4 regions of the Paenibacillus sp. FSL H8-0079 genome follow, and region 2 is predicted to be linked to each of the others. Evidence: riboswitches for the same ligand, from Rfam matches in the RefSeq annotation. Region 2 holds a riboswitch; each other region holds the start of a gene.
What was found. Region 2 has a riboswitch for cyclic di-AMP ahead of MHI06_RS16930 (3D domain-containing protein). Riboswitches for the same ligand answer to the same signal wherever they lie in the genome.
Positions count from the first base shown of each region.

Region 1: linked by a shared signal. The riboswitch ahead of MHI06_RS00545 (C40 family peptidase) and the one ahead of MHI06_RS16930 (3D domain-containing protein) in region 2 are both predicted to bind cyclic di-AMP.
Region 3: linked by a shared signal. The riboswitch ahead of MHI06_RS10455 (C40 family peptidase) and the one ahead of MHI06_RS16930 (3D domain-containing protein) in region 2 are both predicted to bind cyclic di-AMP.
Region 4: linked by a shared signal. The riboswitch ahead of MHI06_RS07065 (hypothetical protein) and the one ahead of MHI06_RS16930 (3D domain-containing protein) in region 2 are both predicted to bind cyclic di-AMP.

Region 1 covers NZ_CP150300.1:112,028-117,687, forward strand. The annotation lists gene MHI06_RS00525 (4a-hydroxytetrahydrobiopterin dehydratase) at 168-464, shown strand; gene rbsK (ribokinase) at 509-1,495, shown strand; gene MHI06_RS00535 (cytochrome c) at 1,567-1,923, opposite strand; gene MHI06_RS00540 (GNAT family protein) at 2,074-2,568, opposite strand; gene MHI06_RS00545 (C40 family peptidase) at 2,924-3,379, opposite strand; cyclic di-AMP (ydaO/yuaA leader) riboswitch at 3,398-3,535, opposite strand; gene MHI06_RS00550 (hypothetical protein) at 3,789-4,631, opposite strand; gene MHI06_RS00555 (M1 family metallopeptidase) at 4,642-5,660, opposite strand, start outside.
Region 2 covers NZ_CP150300.1:3,811,433-3,817,092, forward strand. The annotation lists gene MHI06_RS16910 (DUF350 domain-containing protein) at 1-103, opposite strand, end outside; gene MHI06_RS16915 (PspA/IM30 family protein) at 199-870, opposite strand; gene MHI06_RS16920 (hypothetical protein) at 983-1,324, opposite strand; gene MHI06_RS16925 (polysaccharide deacetylase family protein) at 1,479-2,270, shown strand; gene MHI06_RS16930 (3D domain-containing protein) at 2,376-3,008, opposite strand; cyclic di-AMP (ydaO/yuaA leader) riboswitch at 3,053-3,248, opposite strand; gene MHI06_RS16935 (amino acid ABC transporter ATP-binding protein) at 3,467-4,189, opposite strand; gene MHI06_RS16940 (ABC transporter substrate-binding protein/permease) at 4,176-5,639, opposite strand.
Region 3 covers NZ_CP150300.1:2,287,956-2,293,615, forward strand. The annotation lists gene MHI06_RS10425 (hypothetical protein) at 1-325, opposite strand, end outside; gene MHI06_RS10430 (xanthine phosphoribosyltransferase) at 530-1,111, shown strand; gene MHI06_RS10435 (hypothetical protein) at 1,209-1,538, shown strand; gene MHI06_RS10440 (hypothetical protein) at 1,658-1,876, shown strand; gene MHI06_RS10445 (carboxymuconolactone decarboxylase family protein) at 2,019-2,348, shown strand; gene MHI06_RS10450 (hypothetical protein) at 2,422-3,120, opposite strand; gene MHI06_RS10455 (C40 family peptidase) at 3,247-3,711, opposite strand; cyclic di-AMP (ydaO/yuaA leader) riboswitch at 3,717-3,848, opposite strand; gene pelA (pectate lyase) at 4,268-5,230, shown strand; tRNA gene MHI06_RS10465 (tRNA-Leu) at 5,409-5,492, shown strand; gene MHI06_RS10470 (carbohydrate-binding protein) at 5,576-5,660, opposite strand, start outside.
Region 4 covers NZ_CP150300.1:1,601,752-1,607,411, reverse strand. The annotation lists gene MHI06_RS07075 (Nramp family divalent metal transporter) at 1-326, shown strand, start outside; gene MHI06_RS07070 (HAD family hydrolase) at 458-1,141, opposite strand; gene MHI06_RS07065 (hypothetical protein) at 1,316-1,714, opposite strand; cyclic di-AMP (ydaO/yuaA leader) riboswitch at 1,830-2,005, opposite strand; gene MHI06_RS07060 (glutathione peroxidase) at 2,377-2,856, shown strand; tRNA gene MHI06_RS07055 (tRNA-Leu) at 3,006-3,088, opposite strand; gene MHI06_RS07050 (urease accessory UreF family protein) at 3,515-4,216, shown strand; gene MHI06_RS07045 (hypothetical protein) at 4,482-4,685, shown strand; gene MHI06_RS07040 (hypothetical protein) at 4,713-5,348, shown strand; gene urtE (urea ABC transporter ATP-binding subunit UrtE) at 5,380-5,660, opposite strand, start outside.

The DNA.
Region 1 (5,660 bases), 3.0 Mb from region 2:
ATTGGATTTTGAAGCTTGTCCGTGGTAAGATGTTAGTCGTGAAATGGGCTAACCGCATGGCGGTGAGCCTGGCCTTTGAGGTTGCTATGAATCGCGCCGAAGGTGTCGGTGGTTATACAGACGCACGTTGTCTGTAAGGTACCATCCTATGGGGAGGAAGATAACGCATGGTTTTTTCGCAAGAGGAAGTCGAAGCTCATCTGGGGAGGCTGGAAGGCTGGGAACTGGAAGAGGGACGGTGGATTGTACGTAAATTTATGTTTTCCAACTACATGAAAGGGATTGCATTTGTGGATGAGGTCGCTGCGATCTCGGAAGCATTCAATCATCATCCTTTTATTACGATTGACTATACAACGGTTACGCTGCGTCTCACGTCATGGGATGCGGGTGGTATTACATCTGTAGATATCAAGGAAGCAGGACAATATAACGAAGCTTATGACAAAATGAGGTCCGAATAACGAGATCGGTTATTATCGCGCGGCCGGAAGTGAGTGAACCATACATGTCAGACTATAATCAGAAACAACCTCTTATTGCTGTCGTAGGCAGTCTCAATATGGATCTCGTGGTAAAGACGGATACGATTCCGGAAGAGGGAGAGACGGTGAGCGGTGAGGAGCTGCATTATCTCGCTGGTGGCAAAGGGGCAAACCAGGCTGTTGCCGCTGCGCGTCTGGGTGGACAGACTACGATGATTGGTGCGGTGGGATCGGACGGTTTTGGCGAACGTCTGCTGCACAGTCTGACGGAAAGTGGTGCAGATGCCTCGCAGGTTCGCATATTGGAAGACACGGTTACAGGGACGGCTTCCATCTGGCTTTCTCGGGGAGACAACCGGATTATCGTTATTCCTGGTGCGAATGGACAAGTTGTGCCTGAGATGCTGGAAGAGGCGGATACGGTAAAAAGCCTGACTGCAGCCGCAGCGGTGCTGCTGCAGCTGGAGATTCCGCTGCCAGCAGTCACCCGCGCCGCCCAACTGGCGGCTGAAGGCAGCGCACTGGTGGTGCTCAACCCGGCTCCCGCGGTGCCGGGTCTGCCCCAGGAGCTCCTGCGGTGCATCGACGTTGTCACGCCGAACCGCAGCGAGCTTGCCGTGCTTACCGGCCGGGATCATCTCCGGCCGGAAGACCTGGATGCGGCGGTCGCAGAGCTCGCCGCATCCCTCGGGGCCGCTGTCGTCACGACGCTCGGCCCCGAGGGGGCTGTGTACGCGGCGGCGCCTGGCGGCCGCGTACAAGCAGGGCGTGCCGGCGCGTGCCGTGCGCCCGGCTACGCCGTAAGCGCCGTCGATACGACCGGCGCTGGCGATTGCTTCAACGGCGCGCTGGCGGTAGCCCTCGCGCGCGGTGAGACTTTGGACGCGGCCGTAGGCTTCGCCATGGGTGCGGCCGCGTTATCCGTGACGAAGCTCGGCGCCCAGTCCGGGATGCCGTCCGCACGTGAAGTCGAGGCCTTTCTGGCGGAGCACGCGTCAGAAGCCCAATAAATGATACAACAAAGAGGCTCTTATTCTCCCAACAGGGGATTAAGGGCCTCTTTGTTGTGCGTGTGCAAAGATTATTTCTTCTCTGCCAACCACATAGCGATATTTGCAATCTCTTCATCCTGCAGCCTGCCTTTGAAGGCAGGCATGCCACCTTTACCTTTGACAATCGTGGAATAGATCTTCTCCAGATCATCCTGGCTACCGATGTTCGCCAGAGCAGGCCCTACGCCACCCTGAAGCTGATCTCCGTGACAGGAAATACAATTGGCTTTGACCAGTGCTTCAGCCTGTCCGGCATCCAGTGCTACTTCTGGCATGGTTGGTTTGGCTTCTTCAGCCACTTCCTCTTTCCCTGGAAGCGTAAACATTAAAACAATAGCTAAAGCGCATGCTGCAAAAAATACCCCGCTCATGATCCATTTGTGCATCCCTTATGTCCCCTCCAGAATGAAAGATCATCTAACCTGAAACTATCCATATCATTATAACGGAACCTGTAGTGACATCATAGCATTTTGTGGTAATTTTTTGAACTAATCACATAACAAGGGGCAGATTGGGTTGTTTTGCAATGGATTCTAATCGCGATGCCCTTCATAGACCATGCAGTGAAAGGGCATTAAGCCGCTTGGTGTCTGTCGTTCGTATGTATCCTGAGTGACAAATCCATTCTTCAGATAGACTTGAATGGCACGGGCATTCCAGGTGAGCACTTCAAGATCAATCTCATTCGTCCGGTTCCGGCGAATGGCTTCCTGCACAATGGCGGTGACAAAAGCTTTCCCTTGACCCTGACCACACAGCTCTGGATGCATGCCGAGGCCAATCCGGGTTACTCCCTGAAGTGGGAAGTATTGAGCAAATCCGCAGATGCGATCATGCTGATCAAGAACAATCGCATATTGTTCCTGCCGCAGCTGCGCATCCCCAAATTCAACTTCCAGTGCTTTCATCTGCTCCCAGGGTAGCCAGCTATAGATATTGTAAGGCGGGTCATACTGCCAACTGCAGATAAGCTCCGCATGTTCTTCTTGCATGGGTACAACGTGAAACGTTACAGGGGCTTCATTCATACATCTGCACGCTCCTCTCAGTCATTACCAAACTCTCTGTCCACTCTACAAAAGAGCCGTTCATTTAGCAAGTCTCCCTTTCCAGGAAAAAAATGAAACAAAAGTTCCGGTAATTCCGTTTATATTATAACGGGATGGGTAAAAACATCATAAGGGCACGGACGAGCGAACGCAAAATGAACCTGTTGATGTCGCAGGATATACCTCATGTGTAACTTGCAACGTAAACAGGGAATGAAGCACAAAAAAACCGCCGGATACATTCCTGCGGAGAATGTATCCGGCGGTTCTGTTATGCTTCTTGCTTCGTTCCAGTATGGTTAATGGTTACAGCATCATGTTGCTCAGCTTGTCCCTAGTCAAGGGCCAGTGATTCATATGCGTCCGTGCTCATAATCCGTTTAGCGCCAACATAACGATTGGCCCAATAGTTTTCACTCAATGCACTGATCGTAACACCTTTGGAAGAAGAGGAGTGTGCGAACTTTCCATCCCCTACAAAGATTCCTACATGAGATACGCCTTTACCTGTTGTATTGAAGAATACCAGATCGCCAGCTCTCATCTCCATGCGGGATACGGAATCACCCATGTCGAATTGGGAACTGGATTGGCGTGCCAAATCAATACCCAACTTGTCGAATACATACCGTGTAAATCCGGAGCAGTCAAAGCCGTTAAGCGTTGTTCCCCCACTTTTGTATGTAGTTCCCATTGCTGAATCAATTACTTTGTCCATCTTTGAATCTGCGAATGCGCTGCCTGCACCAAGCGATAATGCGAATGTGAGGCTAAGTACAGCTGCGGTTATTTTCTTCTTGAACAAGAGATATACCCCTTCCAACGCCTGCGAGGTTAGCTTAAGGATTCGGTTGAAGGTCCCCTATGATCCCTCTGTAGCAAGATCAATTCACCCATAACTGGTTCCCCCGCTTCCCAGGTGCCAGGAATTTGGCTATGCTAGTTATGCACCTGCGAAATCAAGAAATGACGATTTAATTTTAAGTAGTTACAAATATGAATGTAAAGATTACAAAGTTGTTACTAAAAACTCACTGCGATTATTGTAACAGAGGAGTACCGGTTTGGCAACGTTTAACAACAAAATTAGCAAAAAAACCTCGACCTTTGACGGGGAAAGGTTGAGGTTTGCCTATTTATAAGTACATATTAGGCCATAAGTTTAACATGTGATGGTAACAATTTTTAAACTATCTGCTCTAACCTTTGGATGTTTTGGACTGCCATAATCGGAAATGGGCGCATATTTTCCATAGGCTCAATAGACATCTGGCAAGTGGATACGTCTGTTGTAGTATAAGTCCGGTGAGTCCTGTTAGTAACCATGAGGCTGAAGTGAATGCCCCGAAGACAAGCAGGTGAGCTCCCCCCAGCAGCAGTGCAATGCCGATCACGGTGATGAGATGGCGCATTGTAATCCAGAGCGCTTTGAGTGTGCCGTGAGCGCCACCTTCCCCTTCCGGTGCGGAAACACCAAACTGCATGTAGAGCAGGGTATGGTGGATGATCCAGCCATATACGATCCAGGCGGCAACATAGGGTATGCCTGGCAAGAGTAATTGAAGGGAATGAAATCCATCCATTAGAATGGAATACAGCTTCGGCACGAGCCAGTAGCCGGGCAAAAGCATCAATAATGTACGAATGGTATGGAGCAGCAGCATCGGTTTCCATAGATTTTTAATCCCGCGGACGAATGGAATTCGCTCTTCTGTACTATTATAGTGCTGAAGCGAATAGAGCAGTCCTGCCTGAATGAGGGGGCTAATCAACATGCGAAGCAGCAGCATGGCCCCCAGAATCCACAGATAACGATGAACCTCCGGATGGGTAGACAGGTTAAGTTGGCTTTCCATTTTGAACAAAAGCGTACTTAGCTCCCCGGCATCGGGATCCGGATAACGCAGGAGTAGTGGGACGACAGCCGATTGTATCATTCGATAGAGGAAATATCCCCATATAAGTTGATAAAGAAATAAAAGTGCTGCAATGAACATATGCTGACGGACGAGAAACCAGCCTTCACGTATTTTCGCTTTCACCGTTTCCACCTCACCATGACAGACTTCCGAATATGGCTTCTATTAGTTTGGTTACACTCATGCTCCAGCGGGACTTCGCCCGCTCATCCAGTCCGGCATTCAGGAAATTGTTCATATGGCGGTTCTCCAGCACGATCGTGTACAGGGGATCGGTCATGGCCCAGGACACGGGAGATGTGTGAATTAATTTATAGGTGATGCGATCTTCTTTGCCATCCCATTGCTTGGTGAGGATATGTCCGTCTTCAAAAACAATGCGAACAGGAACGGCGCTGTAGTCGCTGCCTTTTTTCGCGATCGTCACAGATGACTCGTACCATGTTTGGCCGTCTTTCTGCACGGGTGTAACACGGATCTTCTCTACAGCAAAGTCAGCCATTCCGTTACCATAGACATATTGGTTAAAATAATCAGACCAGGAAGTACGGGTCACTTGTTCCACAACTTTTTGAAAATCAGCCGAAGTGGGATGTTTGAAGCGGTACTTCTTCACATAGGTAGAGAGAATACGTTCCATCTTTTTCACACCAACTTGATGTTCAATACCGAGTAATACAAGCTTGCCACGTGTGTAGACATTGGCTGCATACTCATTCTGTGAATCGAACTTCCAGGATTCTTGTGTTAAAGATGAAGGAGACGTAATCAGTCCCGATTGTACCGGCAGGTTCGGGATCAGTCCGTATTCCTGCTCCATCAGTTTGTCTTCTGCATAAGAGGTGAATCCTTCATCTAGCCAAGCTTCCTCAAATTCGTTGCTGGCAACCATGCCGTAGAAGTATTGATGTCCAATCTCGTGGACTACGGTTCGTTCCAGGTCATAACCTGGCGTGGTATCATCGGCTCCAAAGGCTGTGATTAGCGTGGGATATTCCATGCCTCCGGCACCGTTCCCCGTTTTGGGTGGAACAACGATGGATAAAGTGGCGTAAGGATATGGACCAAACCATTTGCTATAATTGGCTAGAGCGGCCTTCGCGGCGTAGAAATAACGTTCTTTCAGATCCTGATGAGCAGGGTCCAGATATA
Region 2 (5,660 bases):
AATCCTTATATTTCGTGAACAGTGAATCAACATACATCAGGACAAACAGCAAAACCGAACCAGATACGGTCCAGACCAGCATCGCCAAAATGTTCAAATCCATTTACACAGCCCCCACATATCAACATGAACCGCATTTAAAAGCGAAGGAGAAACGCTCTTCTCCTCCGCTGGTTAACCCTGCTGACAACCAAGGTGTTAGTTCTTATTATCGTACTGTTTCATCAATGCTGCGAGTTCGTCTTCAACAGCCTGGTCTTTACCCAACTTCTCGAACTCTTCGTCCAAAGACTTGCCTTTGGAGGACATTTCGTTGCTTGCTTCTGCCTGTGCTTCCATCTGCATCATTTTCTCTTCCATACGCTTCATGCCAGCACTTGCCGTATCAGAGCCAAACCCATTCAACGCTTTGTTGATTTCCGTTTGAGCTTTTGCTGCATTGTAACGTGCTACCAATGTCTCACGTTTGTTCTTCATTTGAGTCAACTGCTTACGCATCTCGTCGAGCTTGCCACGCAGGTTATCTGCAGAAGCCTTGTTCTGATCATAGCTGGTTTTGTACTCAGCCATCTTCTCTTCAGCAACCTTTTTCTCTTCTAAAGCACGTCGAGCCAGATCCAAATTCTGAGCACGAGCCGCCGTATGCGCCTGCTCTTCACGTTTCTTCACCAGAGCTTCCTGCTCTTCGAATAGCTGCTTGAATTTCTTCTCAATGGCAATCTGTGCGGCTACTGCTTTCTCCGCATCTTCCAGATCCTCTTGCATATCACGGATATATTGGTCCGTCATCTTGATTGGATCTTCCGCCTTGTCAATAATGGCATTGATATTAGACATTGTTAAATCACGCAATCGTTTGAAAATGGACATTATGTTATTCCTCCTAGTCGATATTACATCGTATATAAACATACATACGTAACAATCTACAACTCGTTTCAATTTTAGCAAATAAAATCAAAACTTGCGATTGCTCTTCATGTTAGGAAGATCCTTTATCCTTGTTCAGATGATCCTCCATTAGCCTCTCTGCAGTCTGCACGATTTCGTCGATCTGCATCCGTGTAATGGAATCAAAATGGATACCCATGATCACCGTAACGGTTACTTTCAGCTGAAGGGCAGCCTTTCGGGCAAGCCGCTCACACAGCTCTTGTTCCTTGTGACCCGGAATATGTACCGTCGTCCCGCTTACGCGCTCATGATCCACGTAGAACGTGGCTACAGCGCCAATATGCGCCTTTCCTCCGGTAACGAGAAAAACCTTATCATCTCCTGCCTCAATCACTTGTAAACGTATCGATTTCAAATCATATGTACTCATAACCATCCACCTATCCTTCTCTATATGTTATATATGGAGGAATTATGGCTTTAACAAGATAAATCCGCAATGAAAATTCTCACACTACGCATATTTTATGGACACCTCGGACATACCAAGGAGAACATCATTTTTGGAAAAGGAGGCCGTTATTATGCGCGTACGCCTCATTATGCTGATGGTTATCGTTATTTTTTTCGGAGGATACCATGCTCCAGCTTCATCGCGGGATGCTTCAAGCCCGCCAAGTGAATCAGTATCAGTTTCAGATTCCGCGGAAGAAGAACAACTGACATTGGGACAATTACGTCAAAAATATGCGGATACGTTCAAAACGAATGGTCCTTCAACGAAGCAGGTTGCCCTGACTTTTGATGACGTGCCCGATCCACGATTTACTCCACAGGTATTAGATGTATTGAAGAAATATAAAGTCAGAGCTACATTCTTTATCGTTGGTAGTCGTGCTGAGAAACATCCGGATCTGGTGAAACGTATAGTTAAGGAAGGGCATATTGTTGGCAATCACAGCTACAATCATCCGGAATTCAGTAAGCTGTCGATGAATGCCTTTCGCAAACAAATTTTACATACTGGGGATATCATTCATCACCTAGCAGGATATACGCCCAAGATGATCCGGCCACCTTACGGAGATATTAATGAAGAACAGCTGCAATGGGCTGCCAGACAACACTATAGCATTGTGAACTGGAACGTTGACTCACTGGACTGGAAAGGCCTCTCCAAGGAAGAGGTGAAGGATAACATCCTATCTGCCGTAAAACCCGGTTCCATCGTTCTGCAACATGCCGGGGGCGGTGTGGGTTCGAACTTGAATGGCACGATTGAGGCTTTACCTGAAATTATTGAGGAACTGCGTAATCGGGGGTATGAACTGGTCACCTTGGACGAGATGTTGGGGTTGCCAAAAGCCAAGGATTAGGATGTCCATGTAGGAAATGATGACGATGTTAAAAGGGTGCCTGTTCAATCGCAAGTAGCGACTGGCAGACACCCTGTTTGATTTCGGTTAGATGTAATTAATTTTCTACTTCAGAATATACAGCTCGATATCCTGGAAACCAAATGTGCTTACGGACTGCTTGCTACCAGGGATAAAGATATCAATCCGGTGACCCTTGATTGCACCACCAATATCACGTGCTGTCGCTACAAAAGCCTGCTTTGGCAATCCCGGATGGCTGTGACCGGTTACCAGTACTTTGGTTCCAAGTGGAATCACACTGGGATCAACCGCAATCGTACCCAATTCAAGATCATTCCCGAAGTAATCCACAGCACCCCATCCCCCATTTTCGGACGGATCTGCAGAGTATGCCGTTGCTTTCACGTTCACTGCTTTACTGTAATCGAACGTTTTTCCCCAGGCTTGAACAACTTTGTTATCTGCGTTAACGTCCAAGCTTGCTGTAGTCACAGTCTTCGCTTGGGTCTTGCTCTCCGTAGCCGCGGCAGCTGCTACATTGTTCGCCTTACCGGGAATCGTAATTTTCAAACCACCATAAATGTTGTAAGGCGAAATGTCGTTGTTTGCTTTAACCAACGTGTTGAGTGCTACTCCATACTGTTTCGATAAGGTGTAGAAGGTATCCCCTTCTTTGGCCACATGAACTGAATCTGCGTGAGCCGGAACGGCTTGAATGAGCATTACTGTTGTCATTAATGCTACTGCTGTTTTGGCTATACGTTTCTTGTTAATCATGGTCTTCCTCCCTCATTATGCCTGCGAAGTTAGTTGTCGGATTCGGATGAGGAGCCACCCTATAGGTTCTTCGTTACATTTGAAACATTATGTACCCCTAATTCACCCCAAGCAGTGTGCCTTAGATCTTCCCCCTGCACGGTCTGCATCGTTACATCCCCCGCACTCCCTGTCCGGAAGTTTCGGCAGAGTTCAATATATCACAATTTTGTAACCTGAACTTGTAGTAATTCTTACCAAATGGTTTTCAGCATGTCATCAACTGTAAGAATACTGGATAATTCAGAATAGTTTGACGAACCGATTTCTTTATATTTGGTAACAGAAAAGTTACTTTTCGAATCCTTAAGTGATTATTTCGCATAAAAAAATAGCGTCACCGACTCGAAGTCAGTAACGCTATTTGATCAGTTCTTTTAGAGTACTTTCGCAAGAAAATCACGTGTACGTGAATTTTTCGGTGCTCCAAACACCTCATCTGGTGTTCCCTCTTCTACAATAACCCCGCCATCCATGAACAGGATCCGGTCTCCCACTTCACGTGCAAAACCCATCTCGTGCGTCACAATGACCATGGTCATCCCGCCTTCTGCAAGACGTTTCATGACATCCAGCACTTCACCGACCATCTCGGGGTCCAGTGCTGAAGTAGGCTCGTCAAACAGCATCACATGCGGTTGCATGGCCAACGCTCTTGCAATGGCGATCCGCTGCTTCTGTCCACCGGACAGCTGATTTGGGAATGTATCTTTTTTATCGTACAAGCCTACCGTGTTAAGCAGATCAGCAGCAATTTTCTCCGCTTCCTGCGTGGATTGCTTCTTCACTTTAATTGGAGCAATCGTGATGTTTTGCTGAACCGTTTTGTGTGGGAACAGGTTGAAATGCTGGAACACCATGCCCATTTTTTCACGAGTCGCATTGATGTTGTGCTTCGGATCGGTGATTGATACGCCTTCAAAATCAATCTCTCCCGAGGTAGGCTGTTCCAACAAGTTCAGACAACGCAAGAATGTACTTTTACCTGAGCCGGAAGGACCGATAACCACGACAACCTCACCTTTGCCAATCGTCACGTTAATGCCCTTAAGTACATCGTTATTACCATAAGATTTGTGTAATTGTCTAACGTCTATCACTTGCACTCAACTTCCTTTCCAGTCGTCCCAGCAGCTTGGACAAAATGAACGTCATTACAAAGTAGATGGCTGCTGCAATTAGAAACGGACTCAACCCTTGGAACGTAATGTTCTTGACCACGCTAGCCTGATACATAATATCCACCATACCGATAACGGAGATAATGGAGGATTCTTTGATAATAGTCACGAATTCATTACCGATCGCTGGTAATACAGCTTTGAAGGCTTGCGGCAATATAATGTAACGCATTGCTGCCCCTCTGCCCATTCCGAGGGAACGCGCTGCCTCCAACTGACCACGATCCACACCTTGGATACCTGCACGGAAAATCTCAGCCAGATAGGCACCACTATTAATGGAAAGTGTGAGAATACCCGCTTGAAGAGCAGAGAAATTAATTCCAAACGTCAAGGAAATACCATAGTAGATAATCATCAGCTGTACCAGCATCGGTGTACCACGGATAACTTCAACATAAGCCGTACCGATCCAGCGCAAGATTGCAGCGTCATGCAAACGGAACAAACAGATGATCAATCCGATGATAACCCCAAATATTACACCAAGTGCAGATAACAGGAGCGTGTATCCTACACCTGTTGCATAGAAACTTTTGTACTCCCAGAATACTTGGAAAATATTTTGTGATTTGTTCGCTTTATCCGCCATCAAGAGGCTGGCGTCCGTCACCATCTGATTGATTTTATCTTCACTTTTCAGTCGCTCCAGTGTTCCATTTACTGCAGCTAGCAGCTCGGTATTACCTTTACGAATCCCGATTGCCGCTTCTGCTTGCTCTTCGTCCGGAACAGCAGCAGCAAGTCCAATGATATCGTCCAGATAACCTGCAGCAACCGTATCTTCAACGATTGCCGCGTCAATTCGTTTTGTTTGAAGTTGAAGCACGATATCCGAGATTTTATCCAGCGCAGTAAGCTTCGCTCCTGGAATACTCTGTCCGATCGTTTCCTGAATGGAGCCTTTCTGAACGCCAATCTTCGCATTTTCAAGTTCTGCCATGGTTGGATATTTGTCTTTATCCACATTGCGAACCATAATCACTTGTTTTGATTTATAATAGGTGTCGGAAAAATCGATACTTTTCTTCCGCTCATCCGTCGGCGTCATACCTGAAACCACCAGATCAACACGCCCGCTCTGCAATGAAGGCAGAAGACCGTCGAAGCCCATATCCTCAATCACAAGCTCAGCGCCAAGATCTTTGGCAATCTCTTTGGCGATCTCAATATCGAAGCCGACGATTTCATCTTTGCCATTAATCACTTTATGGAATTCATATGGTGCAAAATCGGCACTTGTACCGAGCACCAGCTTTTTACTGCTTGAATTATCTGTAGTTCCACTTGCAAATGCCACAGGAACGGCAGTCGTCAGCAGAATAACAAAGGTCAACAGCATCATGGTGTAACGACTTATCAATTTCAACCTTTTTCTCTCCCCTTACAA
Region 3 (5,660 bases), 1.5 Mb from region 2:
AAACGGAACCTGCTCCGGCGAGCATAACACTGTTCACGCCAATAAGAATGAGAAGGGTCACCCAGGTGATCCATTTGCCTGCCTTGTGGCCGAATAAATGTTTGTTCAGATCCTCATAAGAGCGGGAACCGGTATCGTGAGCAATCAGCATCATTTTGGTACCTAACCAGACAAAGAGCATGGTGGATAAGCCTATGGTGATGGTGGCCCATTTGCCATACTGGGTAAAAAACTGCAATATTTCCTGCCCTGTGGCGAAGCCGGCTCCGACAACCGTTCCGATGTATGTAAATGCGATCTGCAGCACCCGAAATGCCTGTTTCATGTGTTTCCCCTCTCAGGCCCCTGTATAGTTTGGACATGCGGGTACCATGGTACAAGGTATGCTTGACCCACGAAAGACATGACAATCGATAGCAAGCTCTGGCCGGAATTACATCTTAAGGACAGCCCTCGGGCAATTTCGCTTGAACTTATAGATAGATATATGATACTTTTACCTCATAGGATAGGCTTGGGAGGTCAAATCATGGAAGTATTAAAACAACGAATTTTACAAGAAGGTGTTGTCATCTCGGATCAGGTATTGAAGCTGGATGGTCTGTTGAACCACCAGATTGATCCTGCATTGACGATGGAGATGGGACGGGAGTTTGCTGCACGGTTTCGTGAAAGTGGAGTAACTCGGGTAATTACGGTAGAATCCTCAGGGATTCCCGTTGCTTTTGCCGCAGCTCATGAACTTGGGGTGCCGCTTGTATTCGCCCGTCGCAAAAAAACGCTTCTGGCTGATCCTGATGCCTACTGTGAACGTGTACCGTCCTTTACCAAAGGAATCGTAACAGACATTATGGTATCCCGCGAGTTCATTCATGAGAATGACCGTATTCTGTTCATTGATGATATCATCGCCAATGGAGATGCCGCTCGTGGAGTCATTAAGATTATTGAGCGTTCCGGGGCGGAACTCGTCGGATTCGGCGTTGTGGTCGAGAAAAGTTTTCAGGCAGGGGCACGCACGATTCGTGAACAGGGTATTCCGGTGGAAGCCTTGGTACGTATTCGTTCCCTGAACGATGGAACAGTACAATTTGACGATAACGAAATGTGACATTTTAAAGGAATAGGGCCTATTTTTTGAACTATGCCTTTGCATGACCGCGGATTTCATTTATAATGGGGTTATGTTAGGGAGAGGAGGCAACACCATGGGGAACCAACCGGCAACAGAACAATTTTTCATTGATAAGCTGGCGGAATCGAAAGTTCATTTTGAACGTGCCCTGGATTGTAAACATACGGAATTCGATGACCTTTATCCCTATATGATTGAACATCCTCAATTTTTCTGGTACAAACGCTATGTTGCCTGGTCAGAATTACTGACGATTGTAGGCTTGTGCGAAGAGTTGTCCTTCTCTTGGAAAGAACAATTTACACCGCATCAAGTGGAGTACCTTGAAGAACGTGTGATGTCCGCCAAAGTGCTTGATTTTTGGTTCGAGAAGAACGACAGCAAAGAGCACGCGCAGCGGTAACTCTCAGTCGGGACATAATTTCGAATGACATGACAGTCCAATACAGTCACGTGAGACCTAAATGACATTTCATTTAGGTCTCTTTTTGTAAATAAATTTGGAATATAGGAGCCATGAACATGATTAGTGATACAGAATTGGACGCCCTGCGTCTGTCAGGTGAGAAAGTAAGAGTAGTACGGGACGAGCTGGAATCGAACGATGTGACCGGGATTGTGGTTGCCTGGGATGGCGAGCAGGTACTTATCCGGCGGCAGAATCGACGTGTCGTCAAGCTGGATCGCAGTTACCGATATCAGTTGTTCAGCGAGCCGCGCCAGAGTGCACTTAGTGAGTAACCACTTATAGTCACGGCAGAACCATGAACGTTTAATTGTTTGGAATTACCATGATTTCTTGGCATAATTGGCTCACTCGGGAGAGAAGATAGGTACAGTGAGGATAATCTGTAACTATAGCCGAGAGGGTGTGCTACAAGCCATGACATTGATGAATGATAAAGTTCATGCCTACAAGGATCAGATTGGAGCATTAAGCGATGTGCTGCCAGGAGTGGTAAATTCGTATCATGAGTTTACTGGAGAATGTTTTCAGCCTGGCGTGATTGATGCGAAGACAAAACAGCTGATTGCACTCGGCATTGGATTGTTCGCCAACAATGAGGTATGTACCTTCTACCATGTAGAAGAAGCCCGTGCTAAGGGCGCTACAGATCAGGAAATCATGGAGACCGTTGCCGTCGCTGGAGCTGTTGGAGGCGGACATGCCCTGTCTCAGGGCGCGTTGCGAGTGCAGAAGGCGTTGCAGTAAGTCTTAAGGAAATAATGTGAAAAATAAAACATGGTCATACCCTGTTAGTTACAGGAGTATGACCATGTTTTATTTAAAGTTCATCTTTACTTGTTTTACTGTTAAGTGTTTTATTGTATTTGTCCACGTCCGCAAATATTTCCATTACAGAATAGCGTGCCTTATAATTTATTAATGATGATTTAGTCCGATATTCAATGGTGGATCGGTCACTGGTCCAAATATAAATAAAAGCGTTATTATAGCTTTCGAGCTCTGGTTTACCATATTTGTTCGTAAGCTCTTCCAAAATTTCATCAGACTCCGGATTAGTTAAAGTGCCAAAATCGTAACTTGCTTCAATCAGTAAGTAATCGTCCAAAGGATATTCATATGCTTGTTTCATCATGTCCTCTAATTGCTCATCCAATGTCTTTCGTATCTCGTCTTTTCTTGCATCTGTCGTATTTACGTTATCAAGTTCCTCGCGCAATTTGTTGTTATCTTCTATTTTTTCTGATATTCCTTCATTATCCAATAAATTAGTAAAGGTGTATTCTGCGTCTACTGTCTTACCCAGAACCACCACATCGGAATAATTAATACTTTTTTCATGATCATTATGTACTTTTTCTTCATAGTTTGTGTTTCCGTTTTTTTCTTCAGATGAAATGACCTTGTTTATTTTACTCCCCCAAGAAACTTCTCTGAAATCTTTAACTGTTTCACTACTACATCCTAAACTTGCTAGTACTAGCATAAAGAAGGTTAAAATTAACATGATCTTTTTCAATTGTTCTCCTCATCTCCGTTTTATTTCCCTAAAATATTTTACATTGTTTAAGAAAGCAGTTGAAGACAAAAAATGGTTAAACAAAAAAGGCATCAGGTTATAAACCGATGCCTTTTAGTGTATGAATTACATTTTACCCAACATTTTATCGTACATAAATTGTCCAGTTACCCGACGTGCTGTCACGTAGCGATCATTGAAGTATGGATTCGATAACTTAGTAATGCTTACGCCTTTACTACTGGAGGCATGTGCGAATTGTCCGCCGCCAATATATACACCTGTATGTGAAATGCCTTTGCCCATCGTATTGAAGAACACCAGATCACCTGTGCGAATGTTACTTTTGGATACCGGAGTACCTGCTTTGGCTTGCTGCTGCGAAGTACGTGGCAATTCAATGCTGTATTTGTTGAAAAGATATCTCATAAACCCGGAACAGTCGAAGCCGGCTACAGTCGTGCCACCCCACTTGTAAGGTATACCTGTCATGTTGTTCACTACGGAGTTGATACTGCTTGCCTCTGTGCTTGTAGCCCCGGATGTAAATAGTACAGCTGCTCCAAAAATGGAGATAATCAGTTTTTTCAAAATCAATGTTCTCCCTTCGATGCCTACGGAGTTAGCTAAGGGTTCGGTAGAAGGTTCCCTATATTTCCTATGTATAAGAATAATTCACCCAAAATGGTTCCCCCGTTTTCAAACATGAAACTCGGCAATGAATAATTAAGTTTTTGTAACTATTTGAAACTATATTGCATAAATGCGTAATTGTCAAACCCATTTAAACCCCTTCGTAATACCTCAATGTTAGCGGAATTACGGTTTTTATATGAAAGCAGGGATCAAGTTTGGGTATCATTCATGACAAAAACGTCATTATTGATTCGCTTAAGACGATTTTGGACAAATAAATAGGTTTGTCATGAGTTAAAAGAACTATTCCGTAATGTTCAATTTAAGAGATTATATTCATTAAGTTGCATATATTGACAAAAATCGATTTTTTGCATATTATCTTCTTATCCGATCCACATATTGGGTGAAAATTGATTTTATTGTGTTATAAATTCAAATAAAGGAGGTTAAGGGACTAGTATCATAAGTAAGGTAGAAGTGGGAGATTTATAAAAACAAACATAGGAGAGTGTTATCTTTGAAAGCAAAAAAAATAGTTACTTTTATTCTGGCATGCACGATGGTCTTCTCAGCAGTTGGAATGGTGGTTCTTCCTGTAACAACGGTGTCAGCTGCTGATGCAACAGGTACGACAGCAAGTATTTCTGATATTCTGAAGAACCAGCGGCCAGATGGAGGTTGGAGAAAAGACTATAAACAAACAAGTGGAGAATGGGCGAAGTCCACCATTGACAACAAGGCTACATACTCAGAAATTAGAAGATTGGCGAAGGAATTCAAAAAGACCAATGATCCGCGTTATTCCACAGCTGCAATCAAAGGAATTAACTTTTTGATCAACATGCAGTATTCAAACGGCGGATGGCCACAAGTCTACCAAAGCTCGGGATATCACAAACACATCACTTACAATGATGATGCGATGATTAATGTAATGATCATGCTGGATGAAGTAGCAACACGCAAAGGTGACTTCTCGTTTATCGACAGCACACTTGCTAACCGTAGTAAAAATTCAGTTGCCAAAGGTGTGGATGCGATTCTGAATACACAGGTCGTTGCAGGCGGTAAGCTGACAGTATGGGGACAACAACATGATTCCAGTTCCCTTAAACCGGCAAGCGCAAGAATCTATGAAGTACCCTCGTTGACGGCTGGAGAGAGTGTAACGATTGTTAAATTCCTCAAAACCAGACCTGCTAACGCTAAAATTACAGCATCCATTAAAGCAGCTGAGGCTTGGTTTAACAAAGTGAAAATTACAGGCTACAAGTATGAAAGAGCAAACGGAGACAGCAAAATTATCGCTGATTCCAAAGCTGCACCGATCTGGGCTCGCTTCTATGAAGTGGGAACGGATAAACCGATCTTTATTGGTCGTGACGGGGTAGTTAGATACAAATTAAGTGATATTGATAAAGAAAGAAGAGGCGGTTATGCATGGTATGGCAACTGGCCTTCCAAGCTGTAATTCGTAATAAGCCTCAGGTTTCATAGAGTTAATCCCTAGTAACGATAAGTAAAGCCCGAACCAGACAAGGACGTCTGGTTCGGGCTTTATTGTTATTACTTTCAGTGTTGACACGATAGATTGCACATGATATATTATTTCTTGTCGCCGAGATACATATCACGGAGATACATATTATGCGGTCGTGGCGGAATTGGCAGACGCGCACGGTTCAGGTCCGTGTGGGCTAACCCCCGTGGAGGTTCGAGTCCTCTCGACCGCATCGAAAAAAAGGTTCCTCGTTAGGCTAACGCCTTCGAGGAACCTTTTTGTTTTGTACATAAACAACTTGTATCGTCAAATGAGTTACTGAGCGGACACCTGGATACTATCGATATTCGGACCTTCAGTACCGGTCGTGACTACTTTAATGGTATTGGTTCCCGAGTTC
Region 4 (5,660 bases), 2.2 Mb from region 2:
AGATTGTTATGGAAGGTTTTCTGAACATTCGAATTCCAGCATGGCTGCGCAGACTGGTTACACGTCTGATTGCCATCATTCCGGCGGTAATTGTTACAGCGATTGCAGGCGAACATGGCACAGAAGAATTGCTCATTTTGAGCCAGGTTGTGCTGTCTCTTCAATTACCTTTTGCTGTAATCCCTCTGGTGATGTTCACGAGTGATAAAAAAAGCATGGGTGCATTCGCCAACAAGTTATGGCTCAAAATCATCTCATGGGTCATTGCCGCTGTTATCGTTGTGCTGAATGTATATCTGATCATTCAGACAATCCGGTTGTTCTAATCTGGTTCTAATCGACTAAATAATTAAAAGGCTGATCGACTCCGGTATGCTATACCCAAGTGATCAGCCTTTTATTGTTGCTGTACAGCAACGTGTTTTCATTTAGAGTAGAACCTCTCATACGCAATCATCTAATCCTGGTTTGGTATCAGTAAAGGCAGGAGCTGATCCAATGAATCAACGGTCCAATCCGCACGTTCGTCATCCGATCGTTCCGGCTGGAATCTCCCATAACCCTGCATAATTCGAATCGTGCGCATGCCCAGCTTCCGGGCAGGAATAATGTCATTATCAATCCGATCCCCGACCATGACAGCCTCCTCCGGTTCACAGCCTGCCTGTTTCAAGGCCACAGCGTATAGCTCAGGGTCTGGCTTGGACACCCCTTCTTCAGCCGAACAGGCCAGAACGTCAACATACTTCCGTAATCCGTAACTCTCCAGTCTCTCTTCCGTTCCGGGACTCTGATTGGCAATAATGCCAATACGATAATACCGTGACAACTGCTGAAGAACGGAATCCGCTGAAGGAAAAGGACGTTCAAGATCTTTTTGAAACTTCAGCTTGTCCTGAATCTGTTTCTGGTGCTTCTCGTCTTCAATGAATGTGCGAATAGCCACTCTCATGGGCCATTGCTCATATTTCCGGTAACAGTTCGCGAACAGTTCGCGTACCGCCTCAATTGTCACCGGATACCCCAAAGCACAAGCTTCACGGACGAATTGTCCGATAATATCATCAACCGGCTCCCATTCATCCACCAGCGTATCTCCAACATCAAAAAACAACCACTTTAATCCACCTACATCCGGCACGCCAATTCCTCCTTGTAAGCATAAAAAAGAAGACCCACCATTATGCATGAGTCTCCTCAAATTTCCGTTTATCGATGAATCAATTTCATAATACCTTGAGTGAATTCTGAAATTGATTCTAATACATTCAATTATAACAGGCACCTTACACCTGAGCAATCACAAGCTATGGCATCAACCATTGAGGAGAAAGCCGACTTCCCCATTGAGCGAATATACAATCCGGTCTGCGCCCATCCCCCGATAGATGCCCTTTGGATTACTCTGCTCCGTAATGACACACAGGGATTTAGATGTCCATGAACGGCAGATCTGCAAATAACGACAGGTCAGATTCAGACTGTTCTCGAAAATAAACACATTGCCTACGCTACCCTGCGGCAAAAACCATTTTTGAGCTGCAGCCGTATTCATTCGAATAACATGCTCTACCCCGATTCTGCGGAGTCTCCGCTCTTCTCCTGCACTGTTGGTTAGAACGGCAAACGGCATTTTTTTGTACATCAGCAATTTGATAAATTTGCGTCCTGCTTCATTTGGAGCAGTCACTAAGATCATCTCAGTATCCATCATTCGTTCCTCCCTTGGCGTGAAAAGACAACAAAAAAGAAGCGTGGGGGACCAAGGCCTCCCGAACGCTTCTTAAATAACCCATGGCGAAAACACCATGAACCAGCGTACGGCTTGTTGCCTCTCCCTTTAACGCTTACGAGGTTAGCTGACGGATTCGGGCGCGAGAGTCGCCCTATTTCCGGCTGTCACCGGAAAATTCACCCCATGAATGCCCACTGTCCTGGACAGCGCATTCCGTTGGTTCCCCCGTTTCCCATTCATCAATGAATGGAAACTCAGCGATTAAAACATCGTTCGTATATCTCAAGGTAAGATCGAGCGATATTATCGTTTGTTTCGTTTTTCAAGTACAATTTAGTTTAAATTGAAATTACGTTATGAATCATACACCCCCGCCATGACGGTGTAAAGTCCGCAGAGATCACCGAATCGGCAGATTTTTGCCAATAATCATCCATAATAACGCTTACAATAAGGTTATACTCTATCCATCTCTTCAAGGCTATCTAATTCTCACTCTGACGAAAATCACTTCGCAATTCATTCACGTATTCTGCACAACTTGTCTGTTTTGATTCTTTTAACACTATATTAGTTTTGCAATATTTAATTGCAACCAATATAATAGAAGATATAAGAGTATATCAATGGAGGCGATTTAGATGACAGTCTACGATTACAAAGTGAATACCCTTCGCGGTCAAGAAGTTGAAATGTCCGACTACCGTGACAAAGTGCTCCTGATTGTGAATACGGCAAGCTCATGCGGCCTTACCCCTCAATTCAAAGGTCTGCAAGAACTGCAAGACAAGTTTCAAGATGCTCCATTTGAAGTTCTTGGTTTCCCAAGCAACCAGTTTGCACAGGAAAAAGGTTCTTCCGACGATATTGCCGAGTTCTGTCAGATGAATTATGGCGTGAGCTTCCCCATGTTTGAGAAAATTGATGTGAACGGCTCAAGCGCTCACCCACTTTTCCAACACCTTAGCACAGAAGCTCCTGGCTTGCTCGGCTCTAAAGCAATCAAATGGAATTTCACCAAATTCCTTGTGGATCAGAACGGACAGGTACTGAAACGTTATGCTCCCAAAACAACACCTGACAAGATTGAAGAAGATATCAAGAACTTACTCCAAAAATAATACACAGGCCACCCGTAGCCGGAAGGTAGAGCACCATTGCCCCCGGTAATGGATGGCCTTTTTTTCAACCCAAATGTCATACTGTTCGAAAAAAGACAAAAAAAGAAGCTTTCCAATAACGGAAAGCTTCTTCTTCATCGTTCATATGATGCGGTCGAGAGGACTCGAACCTCCACGGGCATACGCCCACTACCCCCTCAAGATAGCGTGTCTGCCATTCCACCACGACCGCATGTCGTAAATAATCGGCAACAGAATTGATTATACCGGGTTCTGATCTAAAAGTAAAGTGTTTTCTATTACTTCTTTTTCAGATAGGCATTTTCATCAAAAATCGCATATTCTCGTCATCTTTACCCATGAACTGCATATTATTAGATTCGATCCCCTCTTTTCCGGTTAGAGCCGATCTTGTTGATTCATTTATACGTAGCCCTCCCTACATTTCGCAAACAATTAACTTTAAATGTTATATAAAATAACACAAATATTGAATTACAGATTTAATTTGCTGAATTTCAATGACACTATTGACAAAAAGCGGACATTTATGGGATGATAACTATCATATAATTCGGATTTTCAAACATAAAGCAAAAAAAAAGGAATATAAATGTTACTTAAAGTTACATTTAACGAACACAGGAGGCGAATGATCGTGAACCGTGGGAATAAGCTGCTCGATTATGTTAAACTGCTTGATTCCTCTATTCAGGTTGGAGGGTTTACCCATTCCTTCGGCATGGATATCCATATCAAGGAGGGTACCATTCGTAATGCTGAAGATCTCGAATCATTCATGCGTTGTCAGTTGCACCCCAGCATCGTTCGTCTTGAAGGCATGGCTATCAAAGGCATCTATACCGCAGCAGATCACAAGGATACATGGCGGATAGCCCTGATCGACAAGCTCGTCCATGTTCAGCGAACTCCTGGAGATCTCAGAGAACAAGCTGCTACCATGGGTAAACGATTGATCAGACTTGCACGCGCTCTGCACCCCTGGATTGATTTCAGCCAGCTTGAACAGATCTTCGCCAAATATGATTCGGTTGGCTGCCTCTCCACTGTTCACGCCTGGATTAACCACCACCTCGATATCCCTGTCGAGGCGGCAGTTCTTGGTTATCTGCATTCAGCCATGAATGCCTGCATAACCGAAGCCTCCAAAGTCATTCCTCTGGACACCGATACAATCAAAGAACTGACGGTACGCCTGGCCGCAGATCTGGAGAATGAATGGAACACCGTCAGCGCCTCGGCTGCGGATGGACTGGCACAGCCAACCTCGATGTCCATGAAATCGTTTTTCCCCAGTTTCCATATGCTTGGAGCTGGACTTCATGCCTACAGGGCCTAATCCTTGTCCACCTACACCTACTCCCCTTCATTCAGACAAACAAAAAAACACGCGGCAACCTCCTTGCCGACGTGTTTTTTGTCATTTTATTGGTTTTTTTAACGTATTTACGCCATTTTACATCACAAAATACACTTTTTTCCGTCTTTTTTAATTGTTAGATGACGGATTTACGTATATAATAAAATATACAGCTCGCATTTCTATATATTCTACATGAAGAAAGGGCGACTGAATACTACATTCTAACCAGGGGTGAACCCTTTTGAACAAGAAAAAACCAGTGACTCCGTTCGGATGGGCCATCAAACGACGGCTAACCGAACTTCAAGTGGACCAGAAGACTTTTTGTGAACAGCACGGCATCCCACCCTATCGTTTATCCAATCTCATTCACGGCACACGCAAAGCAACCCGATTCAGACACCTGGTCGCTGATATTTTGGATATTCCAGATGAACTGAGATAAGATTTTTGCCAAAGGAGGACCCCATCCATGAGACATGTTACATCCGATCTGGAGAGGCTGTCGTTCCAATCCATAACTCACCAGCTCATCATCGTTGATCACGATTGGATTATCCACAGTTGTAACCGCGCCTGGCAACAGGAACTCGGTCAACTATTACCCAACCCGGATGCGAACAGTACTCATAGACATTACCTGCATCTGTTGGAAGCCTGGGCATTACAAGGCAAGAACGCCAATATGGCACTTGTCGCACAGAATTTGAAAGAACGCGGAACACCCTTTAGTCGAAATCATACATATGACATCTGCGTGTATACGGTATACAACGAAGAGAGGTGGTTTCGTGTGGAACTCACCCCTCTATCTCACACTAACTCAAACCTGAATACCGATCTCGCTTTGATTGCCCACATGGATATTACCGAACAGAAAAAGACAGAACGCCAATTGAAGAAGGCTCTGTCTGACGTGCGCACCTTGCGCGGATTACTGCCTATTTGCGCTGTCTGCAAACAAATCAAGGACGAAGAGGAACATTGGAACTCCGTGGAAAGTTATCTGGAGAAGCATACCCACGCCGAATTCACCCATGACATCTGCCCGGAATGCATCCGGCGGTTATATCCGAAATACTCGAATATCCTGGACAAGCGCTCCTGAATACTCAATCCACTTGACACGCTAACTACAACTACACGGATAGATGATGTTCAAATTGCGACATATCCAGTTCTTGCGGTGTCCCGTGCAGGGTAATGGCACCTTTGTCCATGATATAGATATAATCTGCGGCACTGCGCACAAAATCAATACTCTGCTCCACCAGTAGAACCGACAGATTCCCTTTTGCCTTGAGCTGTAAAATAACCTGCCGAATGTCCTCCACGATGGAAGGCTGAATGCCTTCTGTCGGCTCATCCAGTAGCAATAACCCCGGACGCGAAGCCAGCGCCCGGGCGAATGCCAACTGCT